One region of the Gordonia sp. 34D genome, then DNA from elsewhere that is predicted to be linked to it. Evidence: riboswitches for the same ligand, from Rfam matches in the RefSeq annotation. Region 1 holds a riboswitch; the other holds the start of a gene.
What was found. A riboswitch is a leader RNA that binds a small molecule or an ion and turns the genes downstream of it on or off. The one in region 1 is predicted to bind cyclic di-AMP.
Positions count from the first base shown of each region.

Region 2: linked by a shared signal. The riboswitch ahead of AC1L34_RS10785 (transglycosylase family protein) and the one ahead of AC1L34_RS02895 (C40 family peptidase) in region 1 are both predicted to bind cyclic di-AMP.

Region 1 is NZ_CM155293.1:625,644-630,103, forward strand. Features, by position in the region: gene AC1L34_RS02885 (DEDD exonuclease domain-containing protein) at 1-937, opposite strand, end outside; gene AC1L34_RS02890 (hypothetical protein) at 1,238-1,447, shown strand; cyclic di-AMP (ydaO/yuaA leader) riboswitch at 1,557-1,759, shown strand; gene AC1L34_RS02895 (C40 family peptidase) at 1,778-2,347, shown strand; gene AC1L34_RS02900 (C40 family peptidase) at 2,456-3,484, shown strand; gene AC1L34_RS02905 (peptidase MA family metallohydrolase) at 3,485-4,460, shown strand, end outside.
Region 2 is NZ_CM155293.1:2,321,412-2,325,871, reverse strand. Features, by position in the region: gene AC1L34_RS10795 (helicase-associated domain-containing protein) at 1-1,351, opposite strand, end outside; gene AC1L34_RS10790 (hypothetical protein) at 1,398-1,577, shown strand; gene AC1L34_RS10785 (transglycosylase family protein) at 1,823-2,458, opposite strand; cyclic di-AMP (ydaO/yuaA leader) riboswitch at 2,466-2,650, opposite strand; gene AC1L34_RS10780 (flavin reductase family protein) at 2,918-3,391, opposite strand; gene AC1L34_RS10775 (hypothetical protein) at 3,451-3,660, opposite strand; gene AC1L34_RS10770 (cold-shock protein) at 3,771-4,202, shown strand; gene AC1L34_RS10765 (DUF2771 family protein) at 4,316-4,460, opposite strand, start outside.

The DNA of each region.
Region 1 (4,460 bases):
AACCGCGCGCAGGATTGCGTGATCGTCGGTTGTAACTGGGTTTATGGACACCGAGGAGCGTGAGCTCGGCGACGCCTGCCTCAAGTGCGTGCGCGCATTCAATGTGGTCGACACGCACGGCCAGCCCCACCATCTCGGCCATCCGTGCGCGTGAGTCGCTGCCGTTGAAATAGCTCGTCACCCGACGATGCAAATCGACAGCGGTCCCTATATAGAGGACTTCGTCGCCGGGGCCACGAAAAATGTAGACGCCGGGCCGGTGTGGCAGTGCCGCGGCCAGGGACCGCTTGGCGCGCATGGCGGCCGTTGCGCGAGGGAGGAACGTGGTCAAGTCGCCGACAGTGCTCACGCCTTGATTGCCGACGCGTTCGAGTAACCGATGAAAGACGTCGACGGTGGCGCGGGCGTCGTCCAGGGCGCGGTGTGTGGGCCGGACAGACACGTCGAAGAGTTCGGCGAGGGCCGAAAGCTTGACGCTGGGTGCCTCCTGTTTGCTCAGGATGCGACGTGCCATCACCACGGTGCACAGGGATGTGGTGAACGTCCACGGCAGATTCATCCGGGCCGCGCCCTTTCGAAGGAACCCCATATCGAATCGCGCGTTGTGGGCGACGAGAATGCTGCCGCGCGCGAACTCGAAGAATGCGGGCAGCACCTCTTCCACGCGGGGCGCGTCGTAGAGCATCGCGGTGGTGATGCCGGTGAGCGCCACGATTTGGGGCGGGATGGCACGGCCGGGGTCGACCAACGTGGCAAACTCGCCGAGCACTTCCCCGCCGCGAATCTTGACGGCACCGATCTCGGTGATGGCATCAGTCTCCGAGCTACCGCCGGTGGTTTCTAAGTCGACAACGACGAACGTGGTTTGGGCGAGGGCCGCGGTAGCAAACTCGGCCGACTCGGGGAGGTCGGCGAACGACATCTGTTCGACAGTCATGTGGGCACCGTACGACGACCCTCCGACACTCAGATGAAGCGACAAACAGATGAGGTGGCATTCCAGATAGCGGTGGCATGGAAAACGCCACGAGCGTTCTTACGCAAGGACCCGCGCACTCCACGGCGCTTTTGTCAGGGGGCGCTCGTAGTCTGCACTCCAAGTTGAATCCGCGACGAGGTGACGGACAAAACGACGGTATGGCCGGGAATCAGGGTCACCGAACGGAAATGAGAGGCAGATCACATGAAGATTGATTGTGGGCGTTGTCCGATGCGGGCGAGGGCCTGTGATGACTGCATGATGCAGATCTTCTTTGCTGGTACTACCAGCGAGTATGGGTCGTTCGGCCCATGCGAAGGTAACGGCCTCGAGTTGGCCGATGCCATCGATGTGTTCGCTGACACAGATTTGATCAGTGGAGACGTCGCGGAAGCCGCAAAGCAAGAAGTTTTCGCAGGTGAAGCCGATTTGTTGGGCCAAAGTGGTCGCACCCTTCGCGCCGTCTGATTTGGGCGCCGATGGCACGCCGGTGACGAACGGCTAGACATCGCGGGTGGGGTTTCGTAATCTTTTCGAGACCTTCCAGTTAGGGCTTCTTGGAGTAATCCGAGAGACCCGGAAGGACGCGCCTAATCGCCCTTACCAAAGAGGGCGAACCGGGGACCCACTTCCTCCGTGTGGCCGACGAGTTCAGTCGGAACGCGGATTGGGGTGAATCGCACCAACGTGAAGCCGCTCGCGGCTTTTGCTGGCGTGCGTAGGGCCATCTCTTCCGGCTCGAACCCGACAGCTAACCCGGTCGGCGATGAGGGAGAACAACAAGGAGTACGTGTTTTCGTGGCTAAGCATCGTTTGGAGCAGCCTAGTGTCGGTCGCAAGGCCGCCAAGTCCGCAGTCCTCGCCGGCTCGATTGCCATTGGCGGATCGCTGGCTTTCGCAGCTGCCCCCGCAGCAGACGCCGCGCCGATCACCATTCCGAATGTCGGCACGTTTGACATTCCGGGTCTGCCTCCGCAGGCAACCCCCAAGGCTCCGAACCTGAATCTCGGTAACTCGCAGCAGGCGCGCGCTGAGAAGGCGCTGCGCGCAGCTGAGTCGAAGATTGGTTCGCCCTACGTCTACGGTGCCGCTGGCCCCAATGCCTTTGACTGCTCCGGTCTCACCTCGTGGGCTTTCCGTCAGGCTGGCAAGACCATTCCGCGTGACAGCTACGGTCAGCTCGGCGGCGGTACCCCGGTTGCGGGCCTCGGCAACGCCAAGCCCGGCGATATCCTCGTCTTCAACGGTGGCGGCCACGTCGGCATCTACGCGGGTAACGGCATGTTCGTCCACTCGTCCACCGAAGGCGTCCCGGTGAAGAAGGACCGCGTCAAGGAGTGGAACCTCCTGAGCATCCGTCGCTACTGAGCATGACGACTGCTAACTGATTTTTACCGAGGGCGGGACGGCGTTTATCGCCGACCCGCCCTCGCCTGTATTAAGGACCGAGTACGAGTGAGCTCAACAAGTGCACCAATGCGGACGTTAAGGCGAGCCGCAGCACTGTTCGTCGCCGTGGTGGCGGCGTTGACAGTCATCGTCAGCCCGCCTGCCACCGCGGATCCGGCCACCCGATCCGCGGATCAGCTGCTCGTCAAGTACAAATCACTGTCGGAAAATGCGGAGAAGACGGCCGAGGCGATGAACGCCGCACAGGTCGAGTACGACAAGCAGCGCAAGATCGTGTCCGTCGAGCGCAAGAAGGCGTCCGTCGCCGCGAAGCAGTTGGCTTCAATGCAGGGGCAGATTGATGCCGCCCAGCGCAAGGTCGATGCGCTCGCACGTGTTAGCTACCGCGGCGCCCGCGTTAACCGCCTGTACGCGATGCTCGTTAGTGACTCCCCGCAAAGCCTGCTCGACAATATGTCGGGACTGGAAGTGATGTCGCGCCAGAGCGCGGCAGATATCCGCAGTGTCATCAAGACCGCCCAGACCGCCAAGGTAGCTAAAGCTACTGCCGAAAAGACCGCAAACACCGCGACCCGGGCCATCAACGACTCAGAGAAGAAGCGGGGCGAACTGCAAGCCAAGCAGGCTGATCTGCAGATTGAAGCCGTCCAGATCCGCGCGATCTACCAGTCGATGACCGGCAAGCAGCTTGCGGCGCTCCGTGGTCCCCGCTACAAATTTGACCCCAAGTCGGTACCGAAGGGGACCTCGCCCCAACTGGTGGCGGTTCAGGCGGCGATCTCGCGAATCGGTGACCCCTACGTGTGGGGTGCAACCGGACCCAACCAATTCGACTGCTCGGGCCTCATGTTGTGGGCATACCAGCAGGCTGGCCGCACTATTCCGCGAACCAGCGAGGCACAGCTCGCAGGCGGAACCCCCGTGGGACGAGACCAGTTGAAGCCCGGCGACCTCGTGATTTACTACCCGGGTGCAACCCACGTTGGCATGTATGTCGGTGAGGGCTATGTGGTCCACGCGTCGACATTCGGAGTCCCCGTGGCCGTTGTTCCGCTCGATAAGGCGGGCCCGTACAACTCCGCGCGACGGTACTGAGTGCGAACACGTCGCGTTGCCTGCGTGGTGCCGGTGCTGCTGGCCTTCGCGTTCCCGCTCGCAGCCTGCGGCTCCGATGCCACTCCGGAATCATCGTCCTCAGAGACGGTAGCGACCACCCAACTGAATCCGTTTGAGCAGCAGCGGTACGACGGGGTGACCGCGCTCCTCGATCAACTCTCATCGACACTCCGCAACGGTGACCGAAGCGGGTTGGCGGAGTTGGTAGACGGGGCCGCACGTCCCGAGTTTCGTCAGCACCTGGAAGTGATTGCTGACAACTTTGCCGACGTCGAGAAGCCTGCGGGGCGCAAGCCCCAGCACTCGCCCGTGGCCGCTGGTCCGCTCAAGGTAAAAGAGTTCCGTTACCGGGTGGCACCGCAGAACGGCCCGGAGCACCTGCTTGCAGACGACTTTGTCGCAAAGCTGGAGGCCGAGGGCGCGACAGACACTTGGGTGACGCCGGTCGACCTCGACTACGCACTCGGTGGCGAAGCTGAGCCGGGGCTCGACGAGCCGACTGTCACCTTGCATGGCAGCCTCACGTTCGCTCGTTATGGCGACGACTGGAAGGTTGTTGGGGAAGGCGGGTTGGCCCCCGATCCGACGCAGGCCTCTCGGGAGAACCCCAAAGCGCCGGATGTGGGTGCCTGGGAGTTCCCGGGGCTCGCGGCGACCGACGTCAAAACCAGCGGCGGCACGTCAACAGTGCTGTTCTACCGTGGTGCCGAGAATGAGGCCGCGAAGGTCCGGCAGCTCCTGCCCGCAGCAGTGGACGAAGTGACCGCGTTCTGGGGTAAAGACTGGGTGAAGCGAGTCGCGGTCATCGCCACCGCAACCAACGAGCAGTTTGCGGCCCTTACCCGCACCCGTCCGGGTGACACCGCCGCAGCCGCTGCGGCCACCGTGTTCACCATGATCGACACCAGGGCGGGGCAGGTGGTCGGCCAGCGAATCGTGTTGACGCCCGCCGCCC
Region 2 (4,460 bases), 1.7 Mb from region 1:
CCCGCACGGTTTCGCTGACGACGTGCAACGTGAAGCGGCGCAGTTGGCGGGGATGTCGCCACACGAGAACGCTCGTCAACGCGTCCAAGGTGACCGGGTGCGCGGGTGCGGCTTCGCTGAGGGGGTCGAGGATTTGGCGGCGCCCGGAGATGGCGGTGGCGTCGAAGAGTTCCGACGACAGTGCGGCGAGCGTATTGCCTTCGCGGTCGGTGTCGCCGATTTGCCAGGGTCGGCGCGGGAGGTCGAGCCAGGCGCGTGCCAGCCCCAACCATCGGCGCGTGCTGTCTTGGTGGGCCCAGGCGTCGACGGCGTCGGTGGGGGCAAAGACGTTGTCGGGCATGAGGTCAAGGCTGTCGGAGTCGGGGGTCCCCGAGCCGAGTAGCCGGTTCTGCGCGAGGAGTTCGACGAGGAGACCGACGCGGGTGACGGATTGTCCGGTGGTTTTGGCGAGCCTGCGGAGTTCACGGATTCCGATACCGCCGGATCGCAGGATCGCGGCGGGGGCCGAACCGAGTGCTTCGATGAGGTCGTCGGCGTGCCGCAGTAGTTCGAGAGCTTCACCAGCGCCGGCCGCGTCGACGGTTTTGGCGTCGAACCGGCCGGGCGAAGTGGTGGCGAGCGAGGGGGCCCGCAGACTCGCGGTCTCGAGCGGTGGCTGGTCGCGTAAGAGCTGAGCCACTTGCGGTGGCAGTTCGACGGTCTGCTCGTCGACTCGGGCCAAAAGCCCGCGCGTGATCAATTGTGGGACGGGCGCTTCGGGGTTGGCATTGGGAGCGGCATCGCGGCTGCGACCGAGTGCCGACCCTTTGGCGAGAGTCGTCAGGAGTTCCCGCTGGCGGTCGTCGGCGGCGTCGATCCGTTCGCGAATGGTTTCGGCCGACAGTTGCGACATCGGGCCCAGCAGGTTGTGTGCCCGCCAGGGAAGGGCGGCAGGTAGGTGTGCGCCGCCGAGCCAATGCGTGTGCTTCCCGCGCTTGAGTGGTCCGGTGCCCCACAGCAGTCCGCGGGCGAGGAGGAAATCTAGGCGCACATCGATCTCTGCGCGCAATGCGCGTTTTCCCAGGCGTTCGACGATGTCGTCGCGGCTGACGGGGCCCAGCAGTTCCTTGCGCTCGCCGATCTCAGCCGCCGCATCTAGGAAGGCTTCCAGGACGGCGTCGCCCAGCAGGTCGATGCTTTCGCCAGCCAGTGCGATCGACGCCGCGGACAGTGCGCGTTGCGCGAGGACACCGGTGCCGCGGGGTGGGGGAGACGCGAGGTCGGGCCGAACAATCAGCAGTTCCACTAGGGCTTCGTCGGAACGTGTTGAGAGATCATCGGCCAACCCGCGCAGCGGCAGGTCCGGGCTCATTGGGACAACGTTACCGCCGAGGGGAGCGGCATGGCACAATGAGGCCGTGGCTAAGAAGACTGGATACGTAGACAACGGTTGGCCGACTGAGATCGGTGACGAGCATGCAGTGACTGAACTGGTTGCGCACCTCGCGGGCGCACTTTCACCCTTTGGTGACACCGAGTTCCCCAAGGCTGCGGAAGATCTCCCGTTCATTCAGTCCAAGACGGTCGTCAACCGCTAACCAATACCTCAAAAAGGCCGACTAGCCAGGAATGGCTAGTCGGCCTTTTGTGCTCTCAAGCGATGACGGGAGCGGACCGCACCTCCCGCCTCCCCGCCGTTCTCGCATGATGCGTCGATTCCCGCACTATGTCCGACATAGTGCGGGAATCGACGCATCATGCGAGAACGAGGAGTGGGGGACGGGGAGGAGGTAGACGAGAGGCCCCCGACCATCGGTCGGGGGCCTCTCGTCTAGAGCAAGAATCAGCGGATGTTGTTCAGCAGACCCTGGTTCTGGTTGAACAGGTTGAGCTGTTCCGGAGTCAGCTTGTAGCCGGAGTTCTTCGCGGCCTTCCAAGCGTTGCGGACCTCGGGGCTCAGGTTCGAGTCGTCGACCTTTTTGTCGACCTTGGCAACAGCCTCGTCCGACGACTTAACGTTGTCGGTCTTCGGGGCGTTGTCGCTCTTCTGCGACGGGGCAAGCGGGTTGACCGGCTTGGCGGGCGTCGTGGGAGCGGTGCGCTGCGTCGGGCCGGACAGCGGGCCACCGCACGACGGCCATGCGCCCTTACCCTGGGTTGCCAGGACGCGCTCGCCCACGGCGATCTGCTGCTCGCGGGTCGCCTGATCTGCGGTCGGGGCGTACTGGCCGCCACCGTGGCTCGACCACGTGCTCGGGCTGAACTGCAGCCCGCCGTGGTAGCCGTTGCCGGTGTTGATGGCCCAGTTGCCGCCGGACTCGCACTGTGCAACCTGGTCCCACTCGGAATCGGATGCTGCCGAGGCGTGGCCGCCGCCCATCAGGGCTGCGCCGCCGCCGAGGATCGCGCCGGTGAGGGCAATCTTGGCGAAAGTCTTGGTGGTGGTGTTCGTCGACTGCTTTGCGTGACGTCCGGTCATAACGTTTTCTTCCTCTCTCCACGCGCCTACGAGGTGAGCTGTCGGGTTCGAGCGAGAGGTGCCCGGTCCGCACCGGCGTCACTGGTTGTGACGCCACTGGGACTTAACCCCAAGGTTGTCCACTTTCGTAGCCAACCGTCCCGGAGGATGTTGGGTCCCCCGTCCTCGCTCCTGAAACTGCAAATTGCGGGTGTTGCATCGGCGGAGCGAGGCTTGGCGCGACCGGTGCAACTGCGTTGGTGTGGTCACCAGGATGGCGACCGACACGAACACTACGGACTTGGCGGCGGCAGTTCACGTTTTCGCGAAGGCGATGTTAACGGCGAGTAGGGGCCGATTTCCGTGACTGTTGGCGTCTCCCCTGTTCAGGGCCTGATGGTCGGCCCGTGTCCGGTTCGTTATCCAACCGTTATGTGACAAACGTCACATCCAAATTGAGACGTCCGACACGGCTGCTTCTCAGGCTTGTGCCCGTCTCGATTCGAGGGCCCGGAAACTGCTCGCATGAAACACCAGGGGTTCAAGATCGGGGTCGCTCCGCAACGACTGGATCCGCAGCAAGATCAACAGATGGTCACCCGCGTCGATCTCGTTGAACACGGTGCAAGCCAGTTGCGCCGTCGCACCCGGAATGAACACCGCACCGGAGTCGTCGGTGGTTGGCCGCACACTGTCAAACCGCTGGGCGGGAGGGCCAGCCAGCTGCCGACAAATGTCGCCCTGGTGCGCGGCGAAGACGCTGACGCCCAGGGTTCCGCTGCGCAGTGCGGGCCAGGTTGTCGATCCTTTTCGGACGCAAACCGACACCAGTGGGGGATCCAACGACACTGTCGTGAACGCGCTCGCGGACATGCCGATCGGCCCATCCGATGCCTCCGTGCGGCGGCACACTGCGACGACGCCCGACGGGTAGGCGCTAAACGCCCGCTTCACCGTGGCAGTGTCGGTTGCGGGACGAAACGGTCGCTCGTAATGATCGACGCGGGCTCCGCTCACCGACTGCGCCGCCCCGACAGCAACGCAAAGATCAGCCCCAACAAGAATCCGAGGGGCGCGCACATGGCCAGCACGTAGACGATCGTGACGATGACCGTGCCGGTGTCGCGAACGGCGGGGAACAGCAGGGCGATGCTGGCGACCATGCCGATTCCGAAAAGAATGACGGCCGTCGCGAGCAAGCGCGAAGACTTCTGGGTCTGCATGGCATCAACGGTATCCCTGGCGGTAGAATCGCGTGCAGTGCGCCTCTGCTCGGACTGCCATCGGGCTCAGGCGCTTTTGTATGTGGCAGACCAGTGTGAGGGTGATCGTTGTGCCGACGGGCCGGGTGAAGTGGTACGACTCCGCAAAGGGGTTTGGGTTCCTGTCGCAGACCGACGGCGAGGACGTGTACGTCCGCGCCGACGCGCTGCCGGAAGGCGTTGGCGAGTTGAAGGTCGGCCAGAAGGTCGAGTTCGACATGGCTGCCGGACGTCGTGGGCCGCAGGCGCTGCGTGTGGCTGTGCTCGAACCTGCGCCCAGCGTCGCACGTAATACGCGTGAGGCGGCTCGAGAAGCAGGTCGTCGCGAACGCGACGCCGAGCGGCGCTCGCCTGATGAACTCCACGGTTTGATCGCCGATCTCATCACCCTGCTCGAAAGCAAAGTGCAGCCTGATCTGCGCAACGGGCGCTACCCCGATCGCAAGACGGCGCAGCGTATCTCCGAAGTGGTTCGCGGCGTCACGCGCGAACTCGACCGGTAACGCGCCGCCCAAACTCGTTCTCGCATGATGCGTCGATTCCCGCACTACGTCAGACGTAGTGCGGGAATCGACGCATCATGCGAGAACCGAGGGAGCGGAGCGAGCGGGGCTCGTTAGCCCTTCACTCCGGGGAGTTCGGTCATGTTGGGGATTTGGAAGCCGACGGGGAGGGTTCGGACGGCGAAGACTCCGCGGATAGCGAGGTCGCCGTCGGTGGACTCGGGTTGGCCCGGCACCTGCTCCATGACCGCTGAAATT